One region of the Flexivirga alba genome, then DNA from elsewhere that is predicted to be linked to it. Evidence: predicted binding sites of a transcription regulator. Region 1 holds the regulator's gene; the other holds the start of a gene.
What was found. The regulator LexA, encoded in region 1, represses DNA repair genes until DNA is damaged. The targets are predictions, from matches to a motif close to TCGAACANNTGTTCGA.
Positions count from the first base shown of each region.

Region 2: the regulator LexA is predicted to act here: its motif matches at 7,739-7,754, upstream of ACFQDH_RS20020 (HNH endonuclease signature motif containing protein).

Region 1 covers NZ_JBHSWH010000001.1:2,580,972-2,593,278, reverse strand. Annotated here, with positions in the region: gene ACFQDH_RS12770 (aminotransferase class I/II-fold pyridoxal phosphate-dependent enzyme) at 1-50, shown strand, start outside; gene ACFQDH_RS12765 (aminotransferase class I/II-fold pyridoxal phosphate-dependent enzyme) at 56-511, shown strand; gene serA (phosphoglycerate dehydrogenase) at 587-1,783, opposite strand; gene ACFQDH_RS12755 (polysaccharide deacetylase family protein) at 1,909-2,871, opposite strand; gene ACFQDH_RS12750 (vitamin B12-dependent ribonucleotide reductase) at 2,929-5,841, opposite strand; gene nrdR (transcriptional regulator NrdR) at 5,924-6,412, opposite strand; gene ACFQDH_RS12740 (hypothetical protein) at 6,669-7,070, opposite strand; gene lexA (transcriptional repressor LexA) at 7,354-8,070, shown strand; gene ACFQDH_RS12730 (NAD-dependent protein deacetylase) at 8,086-8,931, opposite strand; gene ACFQDH_RS12725 (LysR family transcriptional regulator) at 9,055-9,975, shown strand; gene ACFQDH_RS12720 (ComEC/Rec2 family competence protein) at 9,999-12,307, opposite strand, start outside.
Region 2 covers NZ_JBHSWH010000001.1:4,032,687-4,044,993, forward strand. Annotated here, with positions in the region: gene ACFQDH_RS19990 (bifunctional [glutamine synthetase] adenylyltransferase/[glutamine synthetase]-adenylyl-L-tyrosine phosphorylase) at 1-280, opposite strand, end outside; gene ACFQDH_RS19995 (glutamine synthetase family protein) at 349-1,686, opposite strand; gene ACFQDH_RS20000 (immune inhibitor A domain-containing protein) at 1,812-4,133, opposite strand; partial or broken gene panB (3-methyl-2-oxobutanoate hydroxymethyltransferase) at 4,393-5,252, shown strand; gene ACFQDH_RS20010 (MFS transporter) at 5,192-6,442, opposite strand; gene ACFQDH_RS20015 (DUF402 domain-containing protein) at 6,507-7,562, opposite strand; gene ACFQDH_RS20020 (HNH endonuclease signature motif containing protein) at 7,762-9,507, shown strand; gene ACFQDH_RS20025 (GNAT family N-acetyltransferase) at 9,517-10,077, opposite strand; gene xylA (xylose isomerase) at 10,135-11,316, opposite strand; gene ACFQDH_RS20035 (glycoside hydrolase family 3 C-terminal domain-containing protein) at 11,365-12,307, opposite strand, start outside.

The sequences.
Region 1 (12,307 bases):
GCATGTCCCCTACGCGTCGCTGGACGAACGCACCGCCGCGCACACCGTGACCGCGGTGTCGGCGTCCAAGGGCTGGAACCTGCCCGGACTGGCGTGCGCGCAGCTGATCATGACCTCAGCCGAGCACCGGCGTCGCTGGTCGGCGTCGCCCTTCGTCGTCCGGCACGGCACCTCACCGCTGGGTGCGGTGGCCGCAACGGCGGCATACGGCATGGACGGCGTGGCGCACCTGGACGCACTCGTCGACTATCAGCAACGTGGGCGTGACCTGTTCGCGGCGCGTATGGCGGGGGCCCCCGCGATCGGCTACGCGGCGCCCGCTGCGACATACATTCACTGGCTGGACCTGCGGGACACCCGCGTCGATCCCGGGCAGGTCGCGGAGCGGACCGGGGTGATCGGGACCAACGGATCGGCTTGCGGCACAGCGGGATTCCTGCGCCTGACGCTGGCGACGTCGCACGCGGTGATAGGCGACGTCGCCGATCGCTTAGTGGATCTCGTTGACTGACTCGGACGGAGGGAGTCGGGGTCCCCGCGAAGTATTCGGAGGAGCGAAGCGGGGGAGAAACTTCGTGGGGTGACGTTAGCCGCCGATCACACGTAGCTGGATCGTCTCGGGCATTTCCTGCAAATCGGTGATCGCCGCGTCCGGCAACTGTGCGACGTCGGTGACGACGTAGCCGTTCTCGCCGCGGGTGTTGAGCAGCTGGCCCTCGATGTTGACGCCGTGGTCGGCCAGGATGCTGTTGACCTTGGCCAGCACGCCGGGGGTGTTGCGGTGCAGGTGGGTGATGCGCCGGCCGCCCGGACGCTCCTCCATCGTCAGCGACGGCAGGTTGACGCTCAGCGTCGTGGTGCCCCGGTCGATGTAGTCGCGCAACTTGCTCGCGACGAAACGGCCGATGTCCTCCTGCGCCTCCTCGGTCGAGCCACCGACGTGGGGCGTGAGGATGACGTTCGGGATGCCCTGCAGCGGCGAGCTGAATGCCTCGCCACGCTTCTTCGGCTCGGTCGGGAAGACATCGACGGCGGCGCCGGCGATGTGACCGGACACGAGGTTCTCGCGCAGTGCGTCGTAGTCGACGACGAACCCCCGGGAGAGGTTGAGGAAGAGCGAACGCTCGCGCATCCTGGCGAACTGCTCGGCGCCGAAGAATCCGGCGTTCCCGGAGCGACCGTCAACGTGCAGGGTGATGACCTCGGCGGTGTCGAGCAACTCATCCAACGTGTCGCACCGGTGCGCGTTGCCCATCGCCAGCTTGTCGTCGGTGTCGTAGAAGAAGACCTGGAGACCGAGCATCTCGGCGACGACCGACAACTGGGAGCCGATGTTGCCGTAGCCGACGATGCCGAGCTTGCGGCCGCGGATCTCGTGCGACCCCTTCGAGTTCTTGTCCCAGACGCCATCGTGCAGCGAGCTGTTCTTCTCGGTGAGTCGGCGGGCCATTGCGATGATCTCGGCGATCGCCAACTCCACCACGCTGCGCGTGTTGGAGAACGGCGCGTTGAACGTCGCGATGCCGCGTGCGGCCGCGTCGTCCAGCGCAATCTGATTGGTGCCGATGCAGAACGCCCCGATCGCGGTCAGCCCGGACGACTTCTCGAGCACGGCCGGCGTGATCTCGGTCTTGGACCGGATCCCGACCAGGTCGACGCCCTGCAGGGCCTCGATCAGCTCGGGCTCGTCGAGGGCCCCGGTCCGGGTCTCGACCTCGAATCCTGCTTCGCGCAGGATCGACTCGGCAAACGGGTGGATGCTTTCCAGGAGCAGCGCCTTCACAGGGCGCAGTCTCCCATCGTGGCCCCACCGACCTCACGGCACGTCCGGCATTCGGGCGCCGCATTCGTATGGCGGACGGCTTGGCACCGCTGCCGACCGGATGCCGGAGCAGTTCCAGTGCCGTCTCAGCAGCCCGGAATCCCTTGCAGCACAAAGCCTGCGGCCCGCAACTTCGGCAAGGCGTCCCGCAGGGTCGCGACCGTCTCGGATCGGTCTCCCCCACCGGTGTGCATCAAGACGGTGGAACCGGCGCGGGCGGTGAGTAACTCGTGCTCGATCGCGGCGACACCGGGGCGTGCCCAGTCGCGGGTGTCGACGTTCCACAGCTCGACTCGCTGTCCCCGAGCCCGGATGAGTGCGTCGACCCGGTGGGTCGTGGCGCCATACGGCGGACGGACGCAGCGCGCTCTGCCCTGCACCCGATCCGTGCGGTCCAGCTGGCTGGTGATGGCGGCGTCGGTCAGGGCGGGCAGCGACGGGTGGGCCCAGGTGTGGTTGCCGACCTGCGAGCCCTGCGAGCGGATCCGGCTGACCAGGCCAGTGCGTCCGACGACGTTCTCACCGATGTCGAAGAAGGTCGCTGTCGCATCGTTGTCGGTCAGCACCCGCAGGATCTGCGGGGTCCAGACCGGATCGGGACCGTCGTCGAAGGTCAGGAAGATCACCTTCGAGCCGGGCGCTGGACTCGGTGCGGGAGGGGCGACGGGCTGCGGCGCGGGCACGGGTCCCGTCGTCAGTGCCGACGGCGAGGTGGCGGCGCTGTGCGCTGATCGAGCCGGCGAAGGGGTGCGTCGGATCGACACCTTCGTGGCCGCCGACTTCGCGGGCAACACCTGCGCTGCAGGCCGCACGGTGGGACTGCCGTGCAACGTCGTGGTCGCGACCGCCGCCGCGATGATGGTGGCTGCGGCCGCGAAGCCGGTGAACACCGTGCGCATGATGAGACTCCCCGAGTACGTCTGTCCGCGCCGCAGTTGCGGCATGGATGTGCCCGGGAGGACGCCGGCGAGGGCCTGCTGGTTGGTGCCGTGACCGAACTGTTGTAAAACCACGAAAACGCTTGGCCCGGTGGCGAGTTCAGTCACCATCGGGCCAAGCGTGTTTCGGGCAGGCTCGTTGCTTACGCGGTTTGGGTGCAGGTGCGTTCAGCTGCAGCCGCTGGTCGAGCCGCAACCCTCGCAGACGTAGCAGGAGCCGGCCGGGCGCATCTTCGTCCCGCAGGTCATGCACATCGGTGCGTCGGCGGCCTTGCCCTGGAATCGCTCCATCAGCTCGGCCGACGAGTGGATCTCACCGGACACCGCTCGTGTGTCGGCAGCTCCCGAACCGGACCGCACGTCCGGCTCCACCGCAGCACTGGATACCGCTGCATCCGACTCGGCGGGGGCATCCTCCTCGCGTCGGGTCGTGGCACCGACCGATTGTGAGTAGGACTCCAACTCGTCGGCGACGTCATCGTCCGCAGTCTCGGCCGGCGTGTAGGAACCGGTCTCCAACTGACGAGCGCGCTCCTCAGCGGTGTGGATGCCCATGAAGGACCGGGTCTCGAAGTCGAGGTGATCCAGTGCCAGCCGACGGAAGACGTAGTCCATGATCGACTGCGCCATCCGGACGTCCGGGTCGTCGGTCATGCCGGCCGGGTCGAACCGCAGGTTGGTGAACTTCTCGACATACGTCTCGAGCGGCACGCCGTACTGCAGGCCGACCGAGATGGCGATCGAGAAGGCGTCCATCATGCCGGCGAGCGTGGAGCCCTGCTTGCCCAGCTTGAGGAAGAGCTCGCCCAGCTTGCCGTCCTCGTAGGTGCCCGCGGTCAGGTAACCCTCTGCGCCGGCGACAGCGAACGAGGTGGTCTCGCTCTTGCGACGCTTGGGCAGCCGGCGACGGATCGGGCGGTACTCGATGACCTTTTCAGGCTCGACCTTTTCGGACTTCGCGGACTTCCGGCCGTCGGAGAGCGGCTGACCGACCTTGCAGTTGTCGCGGTAGACGGCCAGTGCCTTCAGGCCGAGCTTCCAGCCCTCGAGGTGCACCTCCGCGATCTCCTCGATGGTGGCGTCCTCGGGCAGGTTGACCGTCTTGGAGATCGCACCGGACAGGAACGGCTGCGTCGCAGCCATCATCCGGACGTGGCCCATCGGCGCGATCGCGCGCTCGCCCATCGCGCAGTCGAAGACGTCGTAGTGCTCCGGCTTCAGACCCGGTGCGTCGATCACGTGACCGTGCTCGGCGATGTGCTCGACGATCGCTTCGATCTGCTCGTCCTGGTAGCCGAGCTTCTTCAGCGCCCGCGGGATCGTCTGGTTGACGATCTGCATCGAGCCGCCACCCACCAGCTTCTTGAACTTGACCAGCGAGAAGTCCGGCTCGATGCCGGTGGTGTCGCAGTCCATCATGAAGCCGATCGTGCCGGTCGGCGCCAGCACCGAGGCCTGCGCGTTGCGGTAGCCGTTCTCGGCACCGACCTCGACGACGTCGGCCCAGGCCTTTGTCGCGTAACGGTGCACCTCGGAGTCCATCGCATCCAGCGTCCGGACCGCGTCGTTGGCGGCCTGGTGCTTGCGCATGACGCGCTGGTGCGCCTCGGCGTTGCGGGCGTAGCCCTTGTATGGGCCGACGATGCCGGCCAGCTCCGCGGACCGCTTGTAGGAGGCGCCGGTGAGCAGCGAGGTGATCGCCGCGGCCAGTGCACGCCCGCCCTCGGAGTCGTAGCCGTGGCCGGTCGCCATCAGCAGCGCTCCGAGGTTGGCGTAACCGATGCCCAGCTGCCGGTAGTCGCGCGTCGTCTGTCCGATCGCTTCGGTCGGGAAGTCCGCGAAGCAGATCGAGATGTCCATCGCGGTGATGACCAGCTCAGCCACCTTCTGGAAGGTGGCGGCGTCGAACGTGTCGTCCTCGCGCAGGAACTTCAGCAGATTGAGGCTGGCCAGGTTGCAGGAGCTGTTGTCCAGCGACATGTACTCCGAGCACGGGTTGGACGCGGTGATCCGGCCGCTCTCGGGGTTCGTGTGCCAGGCGTTGATCGTGTCGTCGTACTGCAGGCCCGGATCGGCGCACTCCCAGGCAGCCTGGTTGATCTTGTCGAACAGCGTGCGGGCGTCGATCTCCTCGATGACTTCACCGGAGTGGCGTGCGCGCAGGCCGAACGAGCTGCCGTCCTCGACGGCCCGCATGAACTCGTCGGTGACTCGCACCGAGTTGTTGGCGTTCTGATATTGGACGGACGTGATGTCCTTGCCGCCCAGGTCCATGTCGAAGCCGGCGTCGCGCAATGCGCGGATCTTGTTCTCTTCCTTCGCCTTGGTCTCGACGAACTCCACGATGTCCGGGTGGTCGACGTCGAGCACGACCATCTTGGCTGCGCGGCGGGTCGCTCCACCGGACTTGATGGTGCCGGCCGATGCGTCGGCGCCGCGCATGAACGACACCGGGCCCGAGGCCGTGCCGCCGGACGACAGGAGCTCCTTGGACGAGCGGATCCGGGAGAGGTTCAGGCCGGCGCCGGAGCCGCCCTTGAAGATGAAGCCCTCTTCTTTGTACCAGTTGAGGATCGAGTCCATCGAGTCGTCGACCGACAGGATGAAGCAGGCCGAAACCTGTTGCGGCGACTTGGTGCCCACGTTGAACCACACCGGCGAGTTGAAGCTGAACACCTGGTGCAGCAGCGACCAGGTCAGCTCGTGCTCGAAGATCTCGGCGTCCTGATCAGCGGCGAAGTAGCCGTGCTCCTTGCCAGCACGCACGTAGGTGAGGACGACCCGGTCGATGAGCTGTTTGAGGCTGTTCTCACGCTCAGGGGTATCGACGGCTCCACGGAAGTATTTGGTGGTGACGATCGTGGAGGCGTTCAGCGACCAGCTGTCGGGGAACTCCACCCCGCGCTGCTCGAAGATCGTCTCGCCCGTCTTCCAGTTCTGCTGGACGACGTCGCGACGCTCCCAAGTGACCTCGTCATAGGGGTGCACGCCGGGAGTGGTGAAAATTCGCTCGACGGTCAACCCCTTGCCTGCGCGGTTACCGCGCTTTGCCTTGGGGCCGGCGTCTGCTGTGTCGGTCATGTCCAACTTCCTTTCCACCTCAGGTGGTCAACTGTGCTGCGAGATGTGTTCTGTGACGGTGTACGAAATGCGGTGGGACTACTCAGTCGTCGGCGGGTTGACGGTCCGGCTCGACGCCGGTCGCCGGCCGCTCGGCACGCAGCAGGGCGATGGCCGACTCGAAGTCCTCGAGATCGTCGAAGGCCTGGTAGACGGACGCGAAGCGGAGGTAGGCAACTTCGTCGAGGCTGCGCAGCGGCCCCAGGATCGCCAGGCCCACGTCGTGCGCATCGATCTCCGCCGCGCCCTGGGCCCGGATCGACTCCTCGACCTCTTGGGCGAGCAGCGCCAAGTGATCCTCACTGACCGGCCGGCCCTGGCAAGCCTTGCGCACTCCGAGCAGCACCTTCTGCCGGCTGAACGGCTCGCTGGCGCCGGATCGTTTGACGACCGTGAGGCTCGCGGTCTCCATGGTTGAGAACCGCTTGCCGCAGTTGGGGCACTGCCTGCGTCGCTTGATGCAGGTGCCGTCTTCACTCGTGCGGCTGTCGACAACGCGACTGTCGTCGTGACGGCAGAACGGGCAATGCATCAGACGACTCCTCTCCGCTGGACCCGGCACCCGCCCCGTCACCAGAACGACGCCGACTGTGGACGAAGTTGTGGGTAAGTGGTGGACGACCTGGGGATGACTGGGCTCTGCTTGTGGACTAGATGTGGATAAATCTCATCCGTGTAACTACTAGATATAGGGATGTTAGGCCGATCCCACCACAATCGCAAGAGCCGTCGACGTCACCTGGAAAACCGCTGGTCAGCCGCCCGTAACACCGCGTGTCGAGGTCCCGTCAGGGCAGTTTGAGCTGCTGTCCCGCGACCACCTGCAGGCCGTTGAGGTCGTTTGCCAGCGCCACCTTCGTGACAGCGTCCGAGACCGACATGGACGGGTAGGCGCGGTGCGCCACACCGGACAACGTCTCACCATCGTGCACCGTCACGGAGTGCCCGACCGACGGCGGCGTCGATGCCCAGGCATGCGCCGCTGCACCCCCACCGATCAACAACGCGACCGCGACGACTATGCCCAGCAACCGGCGTCCGCGTGCGGTCAGCCGCAGGCCGCGGGCCTCGACTCGAACACCCACTTGGGCGCCGCCACCACGTGCCGACGGACCGGTCGGAACCGCCCGCAAGTGCCGACGACCCTGACGTAGGTCGACCGGCGCGTCCCACTGCGCAACTGCACTCATCTCTTCCTCCTGAAACTTCGGTGCGAACTGGTGCACACCGCTCGGACAACGAACTCCATCCGAACACGCGTACGATCGTACACCTGTCGGACGGATAGCACGAGCGTTCGACGCCATCGAGACACGCGTCGTACAGATGTTTGGAAACTGTGTCCGAAACCCATACGCTGTTTTCACGAAGCCAAGGCAAGCACCGACCACCGACAACCGTTCGGATCCGGTCCGCACAGATCGCTCGCCAGCCGCTTTGAGCGAAGTGTTCGCCGAGGAGGAGATGACAGCGATGGCACAGGTGCACGAACTTCCCGACCGCGCCGGAGAAAGCCTGACCACAAGGCAGCGCAAGGTGCTGCAGGTGATCCGCAATTCCGTTGACCGGCGCGGATATCCGCCGAGCCTGCGTGAGATCGGCGATGCCGTCGGACTGACCAGTCCGAGCTCCGTCGCGCACCAGCTGACGATGCTCGAGCGCAAGGGCTACCTGCGCCGTGACCCCAACCGGCCACGTGCCATGGAGGTCATCGATCCGGACGCGACCGACACCCGCGGTTACCGCGGCGGCTCGAGTGTGCGGAGCGCGCAGGAGTCGAGCCTCGACGAGACCGGCCTGGGTGACGAGCGGCCCGAGGCGTCATACATTCCCGTTGTCGGGCGCATCGCCGCCGGCGGCCCGATTCTGGCCGAGCAGGTCGTCGAGGACGTCTTCCCGCTGCCCAAGCAGATCGTCGGCGAAGGCGACCTTTTCCTGCTCAAGGTGGTCGGTGACTCGATGATCGACGCCGCGATCTGCGACGGCGACTGGGTTGTCGTGCGCCAGCAGCCAACTGCGACCAACGGCGACATCGTCGCGGCCATGCTCGACAACGAGGCGACCGTCAAGACGTTCAAGCGTGCGCGCGGCAAGGTCTGGCTGCTCCCGCACAACGACGCCTACGACCCGATCGACGGCGACGACGCGACCATCCTCGGCAAGGTCACGGCAGTTCTACGTCGGATCTGACCCAACTCTGCGCGATCAGGACGCGCGGCGCCCGGCGAGGGTCTCCGCCAACGAAAGCAGCGTCGACCCGAGCGGGGCGTCGATGCGGATCGACACCTCCTCGTCGGTCGCCCGGGTCCAGCCGTGGGTCACGACAGCGACCGGGATCCCATCCCGCACCGCGCGGCGGATGAAGCGATAGCCGGACATCACCGCGAGCGATGAACCGAGGACCAGGATCGCGCGAGCGGCTTGCACCCGCGCGAAACACTGCTCGACCAGGTCCTTGGGCACCGACTCCCCGAACATCACCACATCCGGCTTCAGCAGGTCCGAGCCGCAGATGACGCAATGCACCAGCCGGAAGTCGCCGATCAGCGACTCGGCGATCGCGACATCGCCATCCGGCCGTAGCGGGCCGGTGGCGGATCGGTCGAAGTCAGGGTTGGCGAGTTGCAGCCAGTCGTCGACCATCGTGCGTTCGTAACGCTCGCCACAGTGCATACAGACCACATGCGTGAGGCTGCCGTGCAACTCCGCGACATCGTCAGCGCCGGCCGCCTGGTGCAGGCCGTCGACGTTCTGAGTGATGATCGGCCCGATCAGACCGGCCTGCTGCAACGCCGCGACTGCGAGATGACCCGGGTTCGGCTCAGCAGCCGCGAAGCGCGGCCAGCCGACATACGAGCGAGCCCAATACCGTTGCCGCGCAGTGGGATCGGCAAGGAGCTCCTGAGCGGTCATCGGCTGGAACCGCCGTTGACCGTCGGCGCCTCGATAGTCGGGAATCCCGGATTCTGTCGACAGGCCGGCACCGGTGAGGGCGAGGACTCCCCCACGACTCACCAGCTCGGTCAGCGCCGCCGGATCCGTAGTCACCACCCTGTCAAGGTCTCATACTCGCGCGACCTCGGGCGTCAGCGCGGTCAGTTGGACCCGCCGGCATATTGATTAGCGATCTTGGAGAATTGGCCAGAACAAATAACTAAATGTTATTCTTGGGCCATGATCGACGCAGCTGGACTCAGGGTCATCAAGGCGATCAGCGATCACGGCAGCTTCACTGCTGCGGCCACGTCGCTGGGCTACTCGCAGCCGGCCATCTCCCAGATGGTTCGGCGCCTGGAGGACCGCACCGGAACCGTTCTGGTGGAACGTCTCGGCCGCACCGTCCGCCTCACCGAGGCCGGTCAGGTCCTCGCCCGCCACGCCAATCCGGTGCTTGCTGCGCTCGAGGCCGCGGAGTCCGAAGTGGCCGCCATCGCAGGCCTGCGGGCCGGGCGAGTTCGCCTGATGGCTTTCCCCTCCTCCTCCTCGACGCTGGTGCCGCGTGCGCTGGCGCTGGTCAAGAAGCGCTTTCCTGACGTGCAGGTGAGCTTCACCGAGGCCGAGCCGCCCGAGTCGCTGGCCGCCCTGCGCTCGGGTGAGTGTGACGTCGCCGTCGCGTTCGCCTACGAAGGCACCGACCTGGCTCGCGGCGAGGAGGACATCGAGTCGTTCGTGACCCGCAAATTGCTGGACGACGAGGTGCGACTGGCGCTTCCGCTGAATCACCCGAAGGCAAAGTCCAAGAAGGTCAAGCTCGCCGATCTGGCGAGTGAGCCGTGGATCGCCGGGTGCCCGCGCTGCCGCGGCCACCTGCTGTCCCTCGCGGAGCGCGCCGGTTTCAATCCCGATGTCGCGTTCGAGACCGAGGATTACGTCGCGGTCCTTGGCCTGGTGTCCGAGGGCCTGGGCGTCGCGTTGATCCCCGACCTGATTCGCCGTTCGGCCGGTAACCCTGGCGTCGTCACGGTGCCGATGGATCCCGCCTCCCGGCGCTCGGTGTATGCCGTCACCACCCCGGACCTGCAACGGGTGCCGGCCGTGTCGGCGACCCTCGACGCGCTGTGTGAAGCCGCGCGCGCCAAGAACGTCTGTTCCTGAGTCGAACCTGGCGCCATACCTGCTCAGGGCCTGGCGACCAGGGGTGCACCGTCCTTCGCGATGATCGCGATGTCCCCACCCCGATCCGTGCGCAACACGGTGGAATCGCTCTGGGCGAGCAGATCGAGAGTCCGCGGTGCCGGGTGTCCGTAGTCGTTGTGCGCGCCGACGCTGATGACCGCGATGGCTGCCCGCAGTGTGTGCTCCAGTCCAGGGTCCTGGTTCGCCGAGCCGTGATGCGGCACCTTCAGCACGTCGACCGGTCGCGCATCCGGCAGCTTCCGCAACTGAGCCAATACCAGTGCGGCGGCTTCCTTTTCGATGTCACCGGTCATCAGCAGCCGCAGGCCGTGCGAGCGCACGTCCAGCACGATGCTGGCGTTGTTCTGGACCGACCCCGCCCTGATGAGTCGGGTCGGACCAACCACCAGCGCGTGCACCGCACCGATGTCCAGCACGTCACCCGTCGCGAGCGTCTGCATTGCCAGGTTGTGCTGCGCAGCCAGCGACTGAACCAGTGGCTCTTCGCTGGGTTCGTCGCCGGCGCCGGAAGCGCCGGTCGATTCGACCGGCGTGACGTAGAGGGCACGCACCTGCCGCCCGTCGAACACCGCCGCGAGGCCACCCACGTGATCCGCGTGAAAGTGGGTCAGCACAACAGCGTCGACCACGCGGATCTGCAGCCGGTCGAGGCAACCGTCCATGGCACCGGGCTCGGGACCGGTGTCCACGACCAGTGCATGCCCCGGAGCGGTCTGGAGCACTCCGCCATCTCCTTGTCCGACGTCACACGCGACGTAGACCCAACCGGGCGGCGGCCACCCACTGATCGGGGTCGGCGCCCAGGCGGCGGCAGCGAGGACTGCGCCTGCGCCGGCCAGGTATGGCCGCACCCAGAGGGTGCGCAGCAGCCACACGCCCGCGAACAACAACAGCACGGTCAGTGCGGCGAGCAGCATCGCACCGGTTGCGCCGTCCGGCCACGGGAGAGTGCCGAGCGGCACCCGCGCACACGTATGTGCGATCCACGCGATGCCCTGGGTCGGTAGTGCGGCCAGCCAGGCCGGCAGCCGCGCGAGACCCACGCTCACCGGCGCGACCAGCACGGTGATGACGCCGCACATCGTCGCCGGCGCCACCAGCGGTGCAGCCAGCACGTTGGCCGGTATGCCGATGAGACTGACCGAGCCCTGCAGCAGCACGATGACCGGAGCACACATCGCCTGCGCCGCCATGGGTATGGCGACCGCCTCCGCCACCGGAGCCAGTCGCCTCGGCAGGAAGCGAGCGATCCGGTCCGCCCACGGGCGTGCGAAGAAGAGCAGCCCGGCGGTCGCCAGGGTCGACAACGCGAATCCGTAGGACGCCGCCAGCCAGGGATCAATCACGAGCAGCAACAGCACAGCCGCGGCCAGCACCGGAGGCCCGGAGGCCCGTCTCGACACAGACATGCCGACGAGTCCCACGACGCCCATCACCGCGGCCCGGATCACCGATGGCTCCGGGCGACAGAGCAGCACGAACAACCCGAGCGCAAGAGCGGCCACCACCAGTCGCCACCTTCCCCGGACACGGAGCCACCCGGCAACCCACATCGTGGCGAGCAGCACCATCGTGACGTTGGAACCGGACACGGCGTTGAGATGCGTCATACCGGTGGCGCGCATGTCGTCGTTGAGTTGCGCCGGCAGGCGCGAGGTGTCTCCCATCACCAGCGCCGGCACCAGCCCGCGTGGGTCGGTGGGCAGGCCTTCGGTGGCTACCCGAGTATCGCGGCGCACCACCTCGACAGCGTCGAAGAGCGGTCCTGCTCCCCCGATGACCCGCGGCGGGCCGCGTGCGGTCAGCACGGCTTCCACATCATCGCCGGGCTCGGCAGCCTGCAGCCGCCCGTCGACCGCAACGCGTTCATGCCAGTGGACCGCCAGCCATCGTTCGTCACCGAGCACCAGCACGGGCGTGTTGGGGGTGCTGCGCATGCCGCGACCGACGATCTGCCGAACCGAGAGCTTGACGATCACCAGGCTCTGGTGACCACCCAGACCGGCACCCACGGGCCGCGGGTCGGAGGACACCACCGCTTCGACGCGGACGATCGCCCGCTTCGCAGCCAGTTGGTCGACCGTGCCCGCCTGTCGTGTCATGAGATGTCCCGCCGTGGCCGCGCACACCAGCGCTACTGCCGCGCCGGCGAGTGCCACCGTCTCGAGAACCCTGCGACGGCGGCCGGGCACCTCCGGAACTCCGGGCCGAACCACGATGGCGACCGCGAGAAACGCGTTGAGCGCTGCCAGGCACACGCTGACGCTCACCGGCAGCCGCAGCACGACGA
Region 2 (12,307 bases), 1.5 Mb from region 1:
CGCGGACCTCCGCGTCGACGACGTCGCGCCAGTACTCCGGATGCCGCACCAGGTGATCGGTCAGCGCACTGGACGCGCCCAACAGGGTGACGAGGCGATCCCAACCTGGCCGGTCATCGGTGAAAAGCGCTGCCAACCGGGCGTTCTCGGCCTCCGGTAGCACCTCCCCCAGTCGCACCAGACCGAGCAGCGCATGATCCGGCGACGCGGTCTGGGACAGCGAGGCGACGCGATCGGCGACAGTCTTCGGCGATGCGGTCAGCTCCGCGAGCATGCCCATCGCGCGTTCGGGTTCGGTGAAGCCGGCACGTGCGAGGGTCGAACGCGAGACGGATGAGGCGGGCGATCTCACAACCGACCCAGGTATTGGTCCAGCTCGTACTGCGTCACCTGGTCGCGATAGGCGGCCCACTCGGCGCGCTTGTTGCGCAGGAAGAAGTCGAAGACGTGCTCGCCGAGGGTCTCGGCGACCAGCTCGCTGTGCTCCATCAGGTGTATGGCGTGATCGAGTGACGCCGGCAGGGGTTCAATGCCCATCGCACGCAGTTCGCTGTCGGTGAGCGTCCAGACGTTGTCCTCCGCCTCGGGCGGCAGCTCGTAGCCCTCGTCGACGCCCTTCATGCCCGCGGCGAGCACCAGCGCGTATGCGAGATAGGGGTTGGCCGCCGAGTCCAGCGAACGCACCTCGATCCGCGAACTCTGCCCCTTGGACGGCTTGTACATCGGGACCCGCACCATCGCGCTGCGATTGTTGTGACCCCAACAGACGTATGGCGGTGCCTCGGCACCACTCCAGATCCGCTTGTAGGAGTTGACCCATTGGTTGGTGACAGCGCTGATCTCACCCGCGTGCCGCAGGATCCCGGCGATGAATCGCCTTGCCGTTGTTGAGAGTTGGTATGGCGCACCCGCCTCGAAGAACGCGTTGCGATCGCCCTCGAAGAGAGAGACGTGGGTGTGCATCCCGGAGCCGGGCGCATCGGCGAGCGGCTTGGGCATGAACGACGCGAAGACACCCTGCTCCAGCGCGACCTCCTTGATGACCGTCCGGAAGGTCATGATGTTGTCCGCCGTGGTGAGCGCATCGGCGTAACGCAGATCGATCTCGTTCTGGCCCGGCCCGCCCTCGTGGTGGGAGAACTCGACCGAGATGCCCATCTGCTCCAACAGGGTGATGGCCGATCGCCGGAAGTCGTGGCCGGTGCCGTGCGGCACGTGGTCGAAGAATCCCGCGTTGTCCACCGGCGTCGGCGGCTGGCCGGGCTTGATGTCCTTCTCGAAGAGGTAGAACTCGATCTCGGGGTGGGTGTAGAAGGTCAGCCCCTTGTCGGCCGCCTTGCCCAGCGCCCGCTGCAGAACGTTGCGCGGGTCGGCCAGGCTCGCCGAGCCGTCGGGCAGCCGGATGTCGCAGAACATCCGGGCGGTGCCGGGGTTCTCACCGCGCCACGGCAGCACCTGGAACGTGTCGGCGTCAGGCACCACGAGCATGTCCGACTCGTAGACCCGAGCCAGACCCTCGATGGCGCTGCCGTCGAAGCCGATGCCCTCCGCGAACGCACCGTCCAACTCTGCCGGAGCGACCGCCACCGACTTCAGCGTGCCGAGCACATCGGTGAACCACAGTCGGATGAAGCGGATATCGCGTTCCTCGATGGTGCGAAGGACGTATTCCTGTTGCCGATCCATGACTGAATCCTGCCTTACCTCGGGACGTCGGATGCCGTGACCTGACACACAAGCGCAGGTCGGCCCGGGAGATCACTCTCCCGGGCCGACCATGACACGCGGTGTATGCCGCGCGCTAGCAGCGACTACTTGCGGAACTTCACCTGGACGCGCAGGCCGTCGCCCTGTTTGCCCTTGACGACGATCTGCGTGCCGCTACCTGCGACCTGCACCGAACCGGTCGGGTTCTGGCTCGACCAGTAGGCGCCGGTCTGGCTGTCGTCGAACATCGGGATGCCCTCCTTCTTCGGCATCTCCAGGGTCGTGCCCTTGCGGTGCAGCGTGAACTTGTCGGTCTTGTGTACACCGAAGGTCGAGTCGTAGGACTGGATCCGGTTGGACGCGACCTCTCCGGTCTTCCAGACGACGGGCACCGGGTGCGCGTCGACCGGCAGCACGAGGCCATGGCCCGGGTGCACGGAGGTGTTGTTGTTCGCGAACTCGTTGTCGACATACCAAACGAGCAGACCGTCCTGGTAGGGGTAGTGCTCCACCCAGTCGGCCTTGTCCCCGCTGAAACCGAAGTTGTACGGGCCGGTCTTCAGCGTCTCGTCGTAGCCGGCGTAGCGGCGGGACTCGGCGAGGTAGTAGTGCGAGACCGACACCGTGTTGCTGCCGGTGATCCGGGTGAACCCCTTCGGCGTCCACTGCGAGGTGGCCGACTCGACGTCGTCCGTGGTCGTCTGACCGTCCACAGTGAGCGCGATGTCGTCGAGGAACGCTCCGTTCTTGCTCAGGCCGCCGTCCGTCTGGTAGGCGAAGCGGAAGAGCACCTTCTGCCCGGCATACGGCGTGAGGTCGAAGTTGACCGTGCTCCATGACTTCTGCGTGCCGGTGACTCCGTCGCCGACCGTCGTCCAGTTGGATCCGCCATCCGTCGAGACCTGGCCGTAGAGGAAGTCGTAGTCCTGCTCGATGTCGTACCAAGCGGCCGCGGAGACCGAGGCCGACGTCGCGCCGGTGAGGTCGATCTCACGGGACAGCGTGTTGTTGAGGTTGTCGGCGCTGCCGCTCCACCACTCGTACGAACCGGACTTCGGCTTGTTGTAGTCGGTGGTGATCTCCTTGTCCGGCAAGGACACCGCGACGGCTTGTGGCTTCTTGCTGTTGTCCAGGTCGGCCGGGCCGAGATTGACGTCAGTGTTCTCGCCGTACTTCACGGTCTGCAGGTCGCTCCAGCCGAGCTGCACCTTCGACCAGGCGTCCATGTAACCGGGGGTCGTGCCGATGGCGTCCTTGCCGTGATTGAGCCAGGAGCCACTGCTCATCAGGCTCCAGAAGCCGACCGTGTTGTCGCCGCCACCGGAGGTGTCGTAGAGGTCCGGCAGGCCGAGGTCATGGCCGAACTCGTGCGTGAAGACGCCGAGGCCGCCGTTCTCGGGCTCCGTGGTGTAGTCCGAGACCCAGATGCCGGTGTCGCCGATCTGGACACCGCCGGATTTGTTGTCCTGTGGGCCGGAGGTGCCGAAGCCGGTCTGCACGGACCAGCGGTGCGACCAGATCGCGTCGTCGCCCTCGGCGCCGCCGCCGGCTTCCTCACCCTCACCGGAGTGCAGGGCCTCGTAGTGGTCGATGTAGCCGTCGGGCTCGTTGAAGTTGCCGTCACCGTCGTAGTCGTAACGGTCCCAGGTGTCGAACTGCTTCAACTCTTCCTTGATCTGGTCCTTGGTCTTACCGGACTCGACCTGCTTGTTGTACCAAGAGGTGAGCGAGTCCTGCACGAAGGACCAGTAGCCCTCGGCCTCGCTGGTGCCGTCGCCCTTGACCGGGTTGTGGCCGTAGCGCGCCTCGTTGTAGGGCACCTTGACCCAGTCGCTGACCGTCGTCGAGACGTCGAAGCGACCCTGGGACTGGTCCTTGTAGAAGTTCTTGAACGACTCGCCCACGCCGTTGAAGAGCTGGTCGTAGTGCGCCTGGTTGAAGTCGTCGACCCAGTAGGTCGAGTTGTTCTTGGTGCGGTCCGGCTGGGGGATGGTGTTGTGCAGCGGCCCCTCGGTGCCTCCCGTCGCAGCCTTGGTCTGCGTGCCGAACTCCGCCAGCGTGGTGAAGATCTTGGTCGACTGGTTGGGGTCGTACTGGATGTACTTGCCCTTCTTGGCCTCGGTGCCCTTGCCACGCTTGGCATGACTCGTGGCCGACTCCGGGGCCTGCAGCTCGATGACCTTCTTGCCGGCGACCGTCTTGATCTTGGCCTCGCCCTTGACGACCTTGTCGACCGCAGCGGTGCGTTCCGCCGCCTGCTTCTCGGCACGAGGGTTGGGCAGGTTGTCCGAGCGCTGCGAGAGGCCGGGTCCGGCCGACGGGACTGCCTGCGCATCGGCGGACTGGGTGAGCCCTGCGATGGCGAAGGACGCCGTTGCGGCGAAAGCCGTGGTCCCGGCAATCGTCTTGAAGACGCGTCTTGTCACTAGTTCCTCCAACAAAAAAGGGTCCGCCTCTGACGGGGGTGTGCGGCGGGCCGGGATCAGCCTGCCGAGTTCTGTGCGAAATTGCGGCTGATCTTCAGGTTCCTTTAATCTTTCTGTGCCTCGTCTTTACGATTCGCTTACCTTTGAAGTTGAATCTGAACAAGCACAGTGAGCTTGGGCTGCGTTGGCATGGCGGCAGCTTGCTGACGCTCTTGCCAGCGCAGAAGAAGCCGCTTTGGCTCGCCGATAGGGTCGGCGTATGACGGAAAAATCCCCAGAAGTCAGCGCCCCGTACGGAACCGGGGCCCAGGCCGCCCCGCAGCGGCGGGTGCGAGTGCCCCACCTGCAGGCCAAGAAGGCGAAGGGTGAGAAGTGGGCCATGCTCACGGCATACGACATGTATGCCGCAGAGATTTTCGACGAGGCAGGCATCCCGGTGCTGCTGGTCGGTGACTCCGCAGGCAACAACGTCTTCGGCTTCGAAACAACGGTGCCGGTGACGGTCGACCACCTCGTGCCGCTCACCCGTGCTGTCGCGACTGCGACATCGCGGGCCATGGTGATCGCCGACCTGCCGTTCGGCTCCTACCAGGCCAGTCCGCAGCAGGCGCTCGCCACCGCGACCCGCTTCATGAAAGAGGGCTCGCGCACGCGGTGAAGCTCGAGGGTGGCAAGCCGATGGTTCCCGAGATCGAGTTGCTGGTGCGAGCCGGCATCCCGGTGATGGGCCACATCGGTTTCACCCCGCAGAGCGAGCACGTGCTCGGCGGTTATCGCGTGCAGGGCCGCGGCGACGGCGCCGAACGACTGCTCGAGGACGCGCTGGCGTTGCAAGACGCCGGCTGCTTCGCGATCGTCATGGAGATGGTCCCGGCCCCTGCCGCGCGGAAGGTGACTGAAGCGCTGACGATCCCGACGGTCGGCATCGGCGCCGGCCCGGACTGCGACGCGCAGGTGCTCGTCTGGCAGGACATGGCCGGGCTGCGGGGCGGCAAGGCGCCGCGCTTCGTCAAGAAGTATGCCGATCTGCGCGGCGAGCTCGGCCGCGCTGCGCAGGACTACGCGCGCGAGGTCGCGTCGGGCGAATTCCCCTCTGCTGAGCAGAGTTTCGAGTCCTGATGGGTCTTCCGATCGGCTTTCTTCGGCACTGAGAACCACATGACGACGGCTGCGATCAGCCCGAAGACGCCCGACACGACGATGCCGGCGCTGAGGGCGATCGCAGCCGTGACCCACGAAAGCACGGCCGGCCCGACGCTGGATCCGGCGTCGGACAGCTCGCGCCAGATCCCGAGGAACTGCGGTCGGCCGACGGACGGTGAGTAGTCGGCTCCCAGGGTCATCACCATGCCCGAGCCGATCCCGTTGCCGAAGCCGAGCACACAGGCCACGACGCACAGGGATACCGCGCCCTGCGTGAGCGGGATCGCCATCATCGACAGCCCCATGACGATCATCGAGGGCACCGTGACCCAACGTCGGCCGAACAGGTCCATGATCTTGCCGGCCGGGTAGAAGACGAGCATGTCGATGCCGCCTGCGATGCCGTAGATGACCGACGTGGTCTGCGCGGAGATCCCGAGATGCTCGGCCCACAGCGGTATGACGGCCTGCCGCGTCGCCCGGATCATCGAGACCAGCAACACGCCCATCCCGATGGTCAGGAAGATCTTTTTGTAATCAACGAGCACCCGCCGGACCGTTGCTGCGTCGGGAGAGGTTCCTTCCTCCGGTGCATGCTCCGGGAGGTCCTCCAGCGTCGCGCCGAGCACGCCGGCCAGCGCGAGTGCGACAACGCACACGGCATACGCACCACGCAGGTGCCACACGATCATGGCCGCGGCTCCGATGAACGGCCCGATGAACATGCCGACCCGGTTCACTCCTCCGAGCGTCGACAGGGCTCGCGCGCGGTACTGCGCCGGGATCGCCTCGGTCAGGTAACTCTGCCGCGCAAGCATGAAGACCGAGCCGCTCACGCCCATCAGGAACGCGCCAATTCCGAAGAGCAGCAACGTGTCCGCCGCCATACAGAGCGCGGCAGAGACCACGCCGACCATCGAGGCGCCGATGATCGCGTGGCGTTCGCCATACCTCGCAGTGATCATCGAGCTCGGCACGTTGAAAAGCAGCGAGCCGACGTTGAGCAGCGTCACCATGAGCGCCGCGGTTGCCACCGAGCCGCCGAGATCGCGAGCCGACAGCGGCACGACCGGGAGCATCGCACCTTCGGCCATCCCGAAGAGCAACGACGGAGCGTATGCCGGGATCGCCAAGCGTTTCAGGTCGAAGTCCGGCGTCTCACTCATTGTTAGCTAGTCTAACGATTTCTTTGGCGACCGCCGTCGCCGGGTGGAACGTAATGCTCGGCCCTCACAGCGGCACGAGGTCGAGTGCTCGACCCTCGGCGAGCCGTGTCACACCGGCGAGCAGCAACGGCGACGGCTCCACGGTGAGCCGTCGCCGCAGGGACCGCACTTCCTCGAGCGCCCTCAAGCGCGCCACGGGTCCGATCCGGCCTCGTTCACAGGCGATGTCGAACTCGTCCTCGTCATCGACACCGAACGTGCCACCGGCGTCGACGAACGGGTCCAACTCGAGATCGTCATACATCCAGACGTCGCCGAATTTCGTTGGCGGAGTTGCGATGTCGATGTCGACGACGTGCTCCGAGCGCCATACCCAATGCGCTACGTACCACCCGCCGGAAGGCAGCAGGACCACGCACGAACGGCCGACGCGTTGATTGTCCTGGGCGACCTCACACGTTTCGGCGTGGCCGTCCGGGTGCACGCCGGTGTATGTCGAGTGCGCCGGCGTGAACACCCAGCAGCCGTAACCGTCACTGCCGAGGACATAGCCACGCCAGCTTCCCGAACCTGCCGGCCGCTTCCACTTCTGGACGGTGACCAGTCGAGAGCTGACTGCACGTCGCTCACTCCTTGTCGAGTTGTTGCTCGCTTCCCCGGCTTTCCACGTCGTGATGCGCAGCCGGTTGTCGACGAGCTCCAGAGACGAGGCACCCACCACGTCGGCGACGAACATCGGGAAGGCGTCCTGCTCACTTCGATCATGGCCCACTGCGCCATAGATCTCGACCAGGCGGTCGCGCAACTCCCCCGCAGCAGCGTCGACCTGGCGCACACGACCCCAGAGTTTGGCGTCGCCCTCGCCGACCTGGGTGTCGACCGTGGCCGTGTGCAGCGAGAACCGCGGGTCCCGATGCAGGTCGTCGAATTTGCGGGTGCCCGGCATACCGACGAGTGCCAACTCGTCACGGACGAACTGCGGCTCCAACGGACTGATCCGTGGAAAGCCGTCCGCACGCAGCGTCGCCAGGAAACACAGATTGCCGGTGGCGGCGTGCCGGCGCCGGAAGATCTCGGCAATGTGTGGCGCGTGCTGCTCGAACTCGGCCCAGGTCGTCATACAACCGACGATAGGGGGCGCCACCGACAGTCGTGGTCGTTCGTCGGAGACCTTTGATCGTCACTCACATCGTATCGTCGTCAGCGGGTGTAACGACAGCCTTGCGGAGTCACCATTTGGTTCGAATCAAGTTGATACTCAACAACATTCACTTCCACAAGTCCTCGACATCATTATCGAACACGCGTATTATCTATGTATGGATGGAACATCAGCAGACGGCGCACCGGGTCAGGGTGCGACGTCGCCTGCCGGTGACAAAGTCGATGAAGCCCTCAACTTGTTGCTCACCGCATTCCAGGACGCTCGGGTCGACTCCATCACGCTGACGAAACAGGAGTTGTTGGAGCAGGCGGTCGCCGCCCAGCGAGTCCTGAACGCCGCGTGGGCACTGCAGGCGAGCCGGTTGGCTGAAGCGGCTGCAATCGAGGAGATCGTCCGCCCGGACGCCACTTCCCCGACGGGGTGTCGGACACACGAGGTCCGTCACGCGATCGGGGCGCACAAGGACGAATTCATCGGCTGTGAGGTCGGCCCCATGTTGGGCTGGACCAGTGGGCAGGCGAGTGCTCGCGTCGCTGAGGCAACGGATGCGATCAAGCGGACGCCGAGGTTGTTCCTGCGCGTGGGCACCGGAGAGCTCGAGCCCGCGAAACTCGCCGGCATTCATCGAGCGCTCGGTCGGGTGGAGCGGGAGATCAACGACGACGGCACCCCTGCCACTCTCGACCTTGCCCGCGAAGTCGAAAACGCCCTGCTCGGCGACCCCAACGACGAGAACGCAGCGGGTGCCGAGCAGGCAAACATCGATCTCCTCGCGCGGTCATCCTCGACGAGAGTGCAACGCCGCACCCAGCAGTTGTTAGCCGGTTTGGATCCGGTCGCTGACCACAAGGCGGCGGACCGACGGCGCCGAGGCCGGGTCGGCGTGTTCGCCCACCCTGACGACGAGCCCGGGCTCACCCACCTGCACGCCATCCTGCCCTCGGCCGTCGCGGCCAAGATGATGGCCGCCATCAACAAGCACGCGAAGGACCTGCACACCGACACCGAGACGAACAAGACTCTGTCCGAATGCCGGGCCGACGCGATCACCGACCTCATCCTCGGGAACGCCAGAGTCACCACCGAGTTGGTCGTCCAGGTCCCCGTCCATGTCGGGGCTGACGCGCCGGCCGCGCGTCGGGCCGCAGCGGCCGCGTCCGCCTTCCACCGCACCGATGACGACGGCGCGCCACGTTGGCCCGACGCGTTCGCTCACCCGATCACCGGCCTGGCCGTCTTCCCCAATGGACAACCGGCGGCATCTGCTCCGGCCACAATGCGAAGTCAAGATGCGATCGACCGAGAGTTCAACGACCTGCTGAAGCGTCAATACCCGCCCAACCTCGACGATTTCGCCGAATGGGAGCTCGACGACGAATACGCACCATCGGATCTTCCACCGCCCGACGCTGAGATGTGGCGTGCCGCAACAGTATTCGGCAGATCACCCGATCCAGCATCGCAACCTCCAGCACCCTCGGCCAAAGTGGGTGACGCGATCGTGCCCGGGGTGGGGGTGATCCCGGCAGGCGTGATCGAAGCGATATCCCGATCGTTCGGGATCACCATCACCCGTGCGCTGGTGGATGCCGCAACAGGCGTCACCGTCGAAACGTGTGAGACGCAATACCGGCCGAGTCCACGGCTGCGGCACTTCGTCGAAACCCGCGACGTGCACTGTCGGTTCCCCGGCTGCAGCAGGGCGTCACGCTGGTGCGACGTCGAGCATGTGGTTCCCTGGCCGGAAGGCCCGACAGCGGCATACAACCTGCAGTGCCTGTGCCGTCACCACCACCGTACGAAGCAAGCGCACGGCTGGTCGGTCAGTATGACGCCCGACGGCGTGTGCACCTGGACCAGTCCAGGCGGGCGCGAGTACGTCACGACACCCGGCGAATAGCGTTGCTGTTCAGCTCATCCAACGGCTGCGCGTAACCGGCCGAAGCGCACCGAGCCACTGCTCGGCTCCGTAATCCTCGAATCGTTCGACCTCGGTGAAACCGAGCTTCTCGGCGACTCGCAACGACCCAGCATTCGCAGTTTGGGTAGAGAGCACGACCGGCTGGTCCGGGAACGCCCCGGCGCACCACTCCAGCACGGCAGCGCATGCCTCCGTGGCATACCCGCTGCCCCACGAACGTGGCAGGAACAGATAACCGAGTTCCAGCTCGCCACCCTCGGCATACAGATGTCCCAAGCGCTCCGGGTCGCGCCGTTCGAGTGTGACGGCACCGATCATCGAGCCGGCCTGCTCGACCACGAAAAGCCCTGGGCGCCGCCGAGGTTCGCGCGGCATCGCCTTTTCCAGCTCATCACGCGGTTGGGCACCACCGACATACTGTCCGACCTCCGCGGAGCTGAGGAGCTCGATCATGACCGAGCGATCCCGCGCCTCCGGTTCACGCAGCACCAGTCGGCGGGTGCCTATGGGTGCGGGCGGCCAACCAGCCAGAGACTCCAGAGCTGCCATGGGGCGAACCTAGTCCGCCTTGCCCGACCGGCATCCCGGCCCGCCGCCCCGACCCCTTCAGCGGCCGGTGAGGTGCTCCACCGCGAGCTGGTTGAGCTTCACGAAGCCGTAGTCGCGCTCGGCGGCCCGTTGCACATCGAAGCCGTCGTCGGTGGCCAGGAAATCAGTGAGCGACTCCCCCGCAGCCAGTGTCGGCTCCTGCAGGGCAGTGACACCGGCGTACTCCATCGCTTCGGTGACTCGTGCGTCTGCACGGAAGGCACGCGCCTTCTCGGCCAGGTGGAGGTAGGTCGACATACACGCGCGAGCCGAATCCCACACTCCCGCCATGTTTTCGGTGCGCGACGGCTTGTAGTCGAAGTGTCGCGGTCCGGTGTAGCGGGGTGCGTCCGGCTGTCCCGGGAAGCCGTTCTCCAGGAGGTCGACGGTGAAGAACGCCGACAGCAGGTCACCGTGTCCGAAGACGAGGTCCTGGTCATATTTCAGACCGCGCTGACCGTTGAGGTCCAGGTGGAACAACTTGCCGCTCCACAGCGCTTGGGCGAGCTGGTGGCTGTAGTTGAGGTTGGCCATCTGCTCGTGGCCTGTCTCCGGGTTGAGGCCGACGATGTCGCCGTTGTCGAGCTCTGCGATGAACGCCAGAGCATGCCCGACGGTCGGCAGGAAGATGTCGCCACGCGGCTCGTTCGGCTTGGGCTCCAACGCGATTCGCAGCCCGTAGTCCTTGCTCTTGATGTATGCCGCGACAGTGTCGATGCCTTCCTTGTAGCGCTCCAGCGCGGCATACACGTTCTTGCTGCCGTCATACTCGGCGCCCTCGCGGCCGCCCCACATCACGAAGGTGCCGGCGCCACAGTCAGCTGCCAGGTCGACCGCCTCCAGGATCTTGCGCAGCCCGAAGCGCCGCACGCCTCGGTCGTTGCTCGTCAGACCGCCGTCCTTGAAGACCGGGTGGGTGAACGTGTTGGTGGTGACCATCTCAATCGTGATGCCCGACTCGTCGCACGACTTCTTCAGCTGCTCGACGCGCGACCGCTTGGTCGACTCATCGGCATCGAAGGCGAAGACGTCGTTGTCGTGGAAGGTGATGCCCCAGACACCCAGGTCGGCCAGGTGCTTGACGTACTCCCACGGCTCGAGGGGCTCACGGGATGCTGTGCCGAACGGGTCGACGCCGGTCCAGCCGACGGTCCACAGGCCGAAGGAGAACCTGTCTTCGGGGGTGGGGGTCTGTGCCATGGGGATGCCTGCTTCCTGGTAGTGATCGATCAAGTTTGTATGGCGCCATCACGCCTGCGGGAAAACGGAACTGGGGGTATCGAGGACGCGTCCTTCCCCGACCTCCCGGACCGTACCCTCAATGCGGAAGTTGCCGGACAGCGGCAGCGCGTCGCTCGCGGTCCCGACGGCCACGCCGATTTCGCCGGGCTCGACGATCCGGATGCCGTCGCGACCGGTGAACGATGTGCGGTCGGCGTGCACTTCGAAGGTAACCCGCGCAGCTGCGGAGCGCTCCAGGTCGACCTTCACGAACCCGGCCAGCCAGTGCGTCGGGCGAGTCACCTGGGCCACCGGATCGGAGAGGTACAGCTGCACCACCTCCGCGCCGGCCCGGTCCCCGGTGTTGCGCACGGTCGCGCTGACCTGGAGGGTGCCGTCGGTCGCGATGGACTCCGCTGACAGTTGCAGGTCCTCGACCTCGAAACTCGTGTAGCTCAAGCCATGGCCGAACGCGTATGCCGGCTGGGGATCGAGGTTGGACACGCCGTCGTTACTGACGGCCAGCGGCGGGCCGAGATAGGTTCCCGGTTGCCCGCCGTGCAGCGCCGGCAGTCCCACTGGCAACTTCCCGCTCGGGTTCACCCGGCCGGACAGAACCCCTGCGATCGCCGACCCGCCTTCTTCGCCGGGCATGAAGGCCTGCACGATTGCCGCCGTCCGATCGACGAATTCGCCTACGGCATAAGGGCGTCCGGTGATCAACAGCAGGATCACGGGCACGCCGCGCTCCTGTGCCTCGGCGAGCACCTCATCCACGAGCGTCGCCTGCACACCCGGCAGAGCCAGATCGACAACATCGCAACCCTCCCCGGACGTGCCGCGGCCGAACAGCCCGGCGAGGTCACCGACAGTGAGGACCACGAGGTCGCTGTCACGCACCACCTCCAGCGCCTCCGGCACCCCGGACAGGTCCGGATCGGTGAAGTCGACGCCCCGCGCGTGCCGCAGC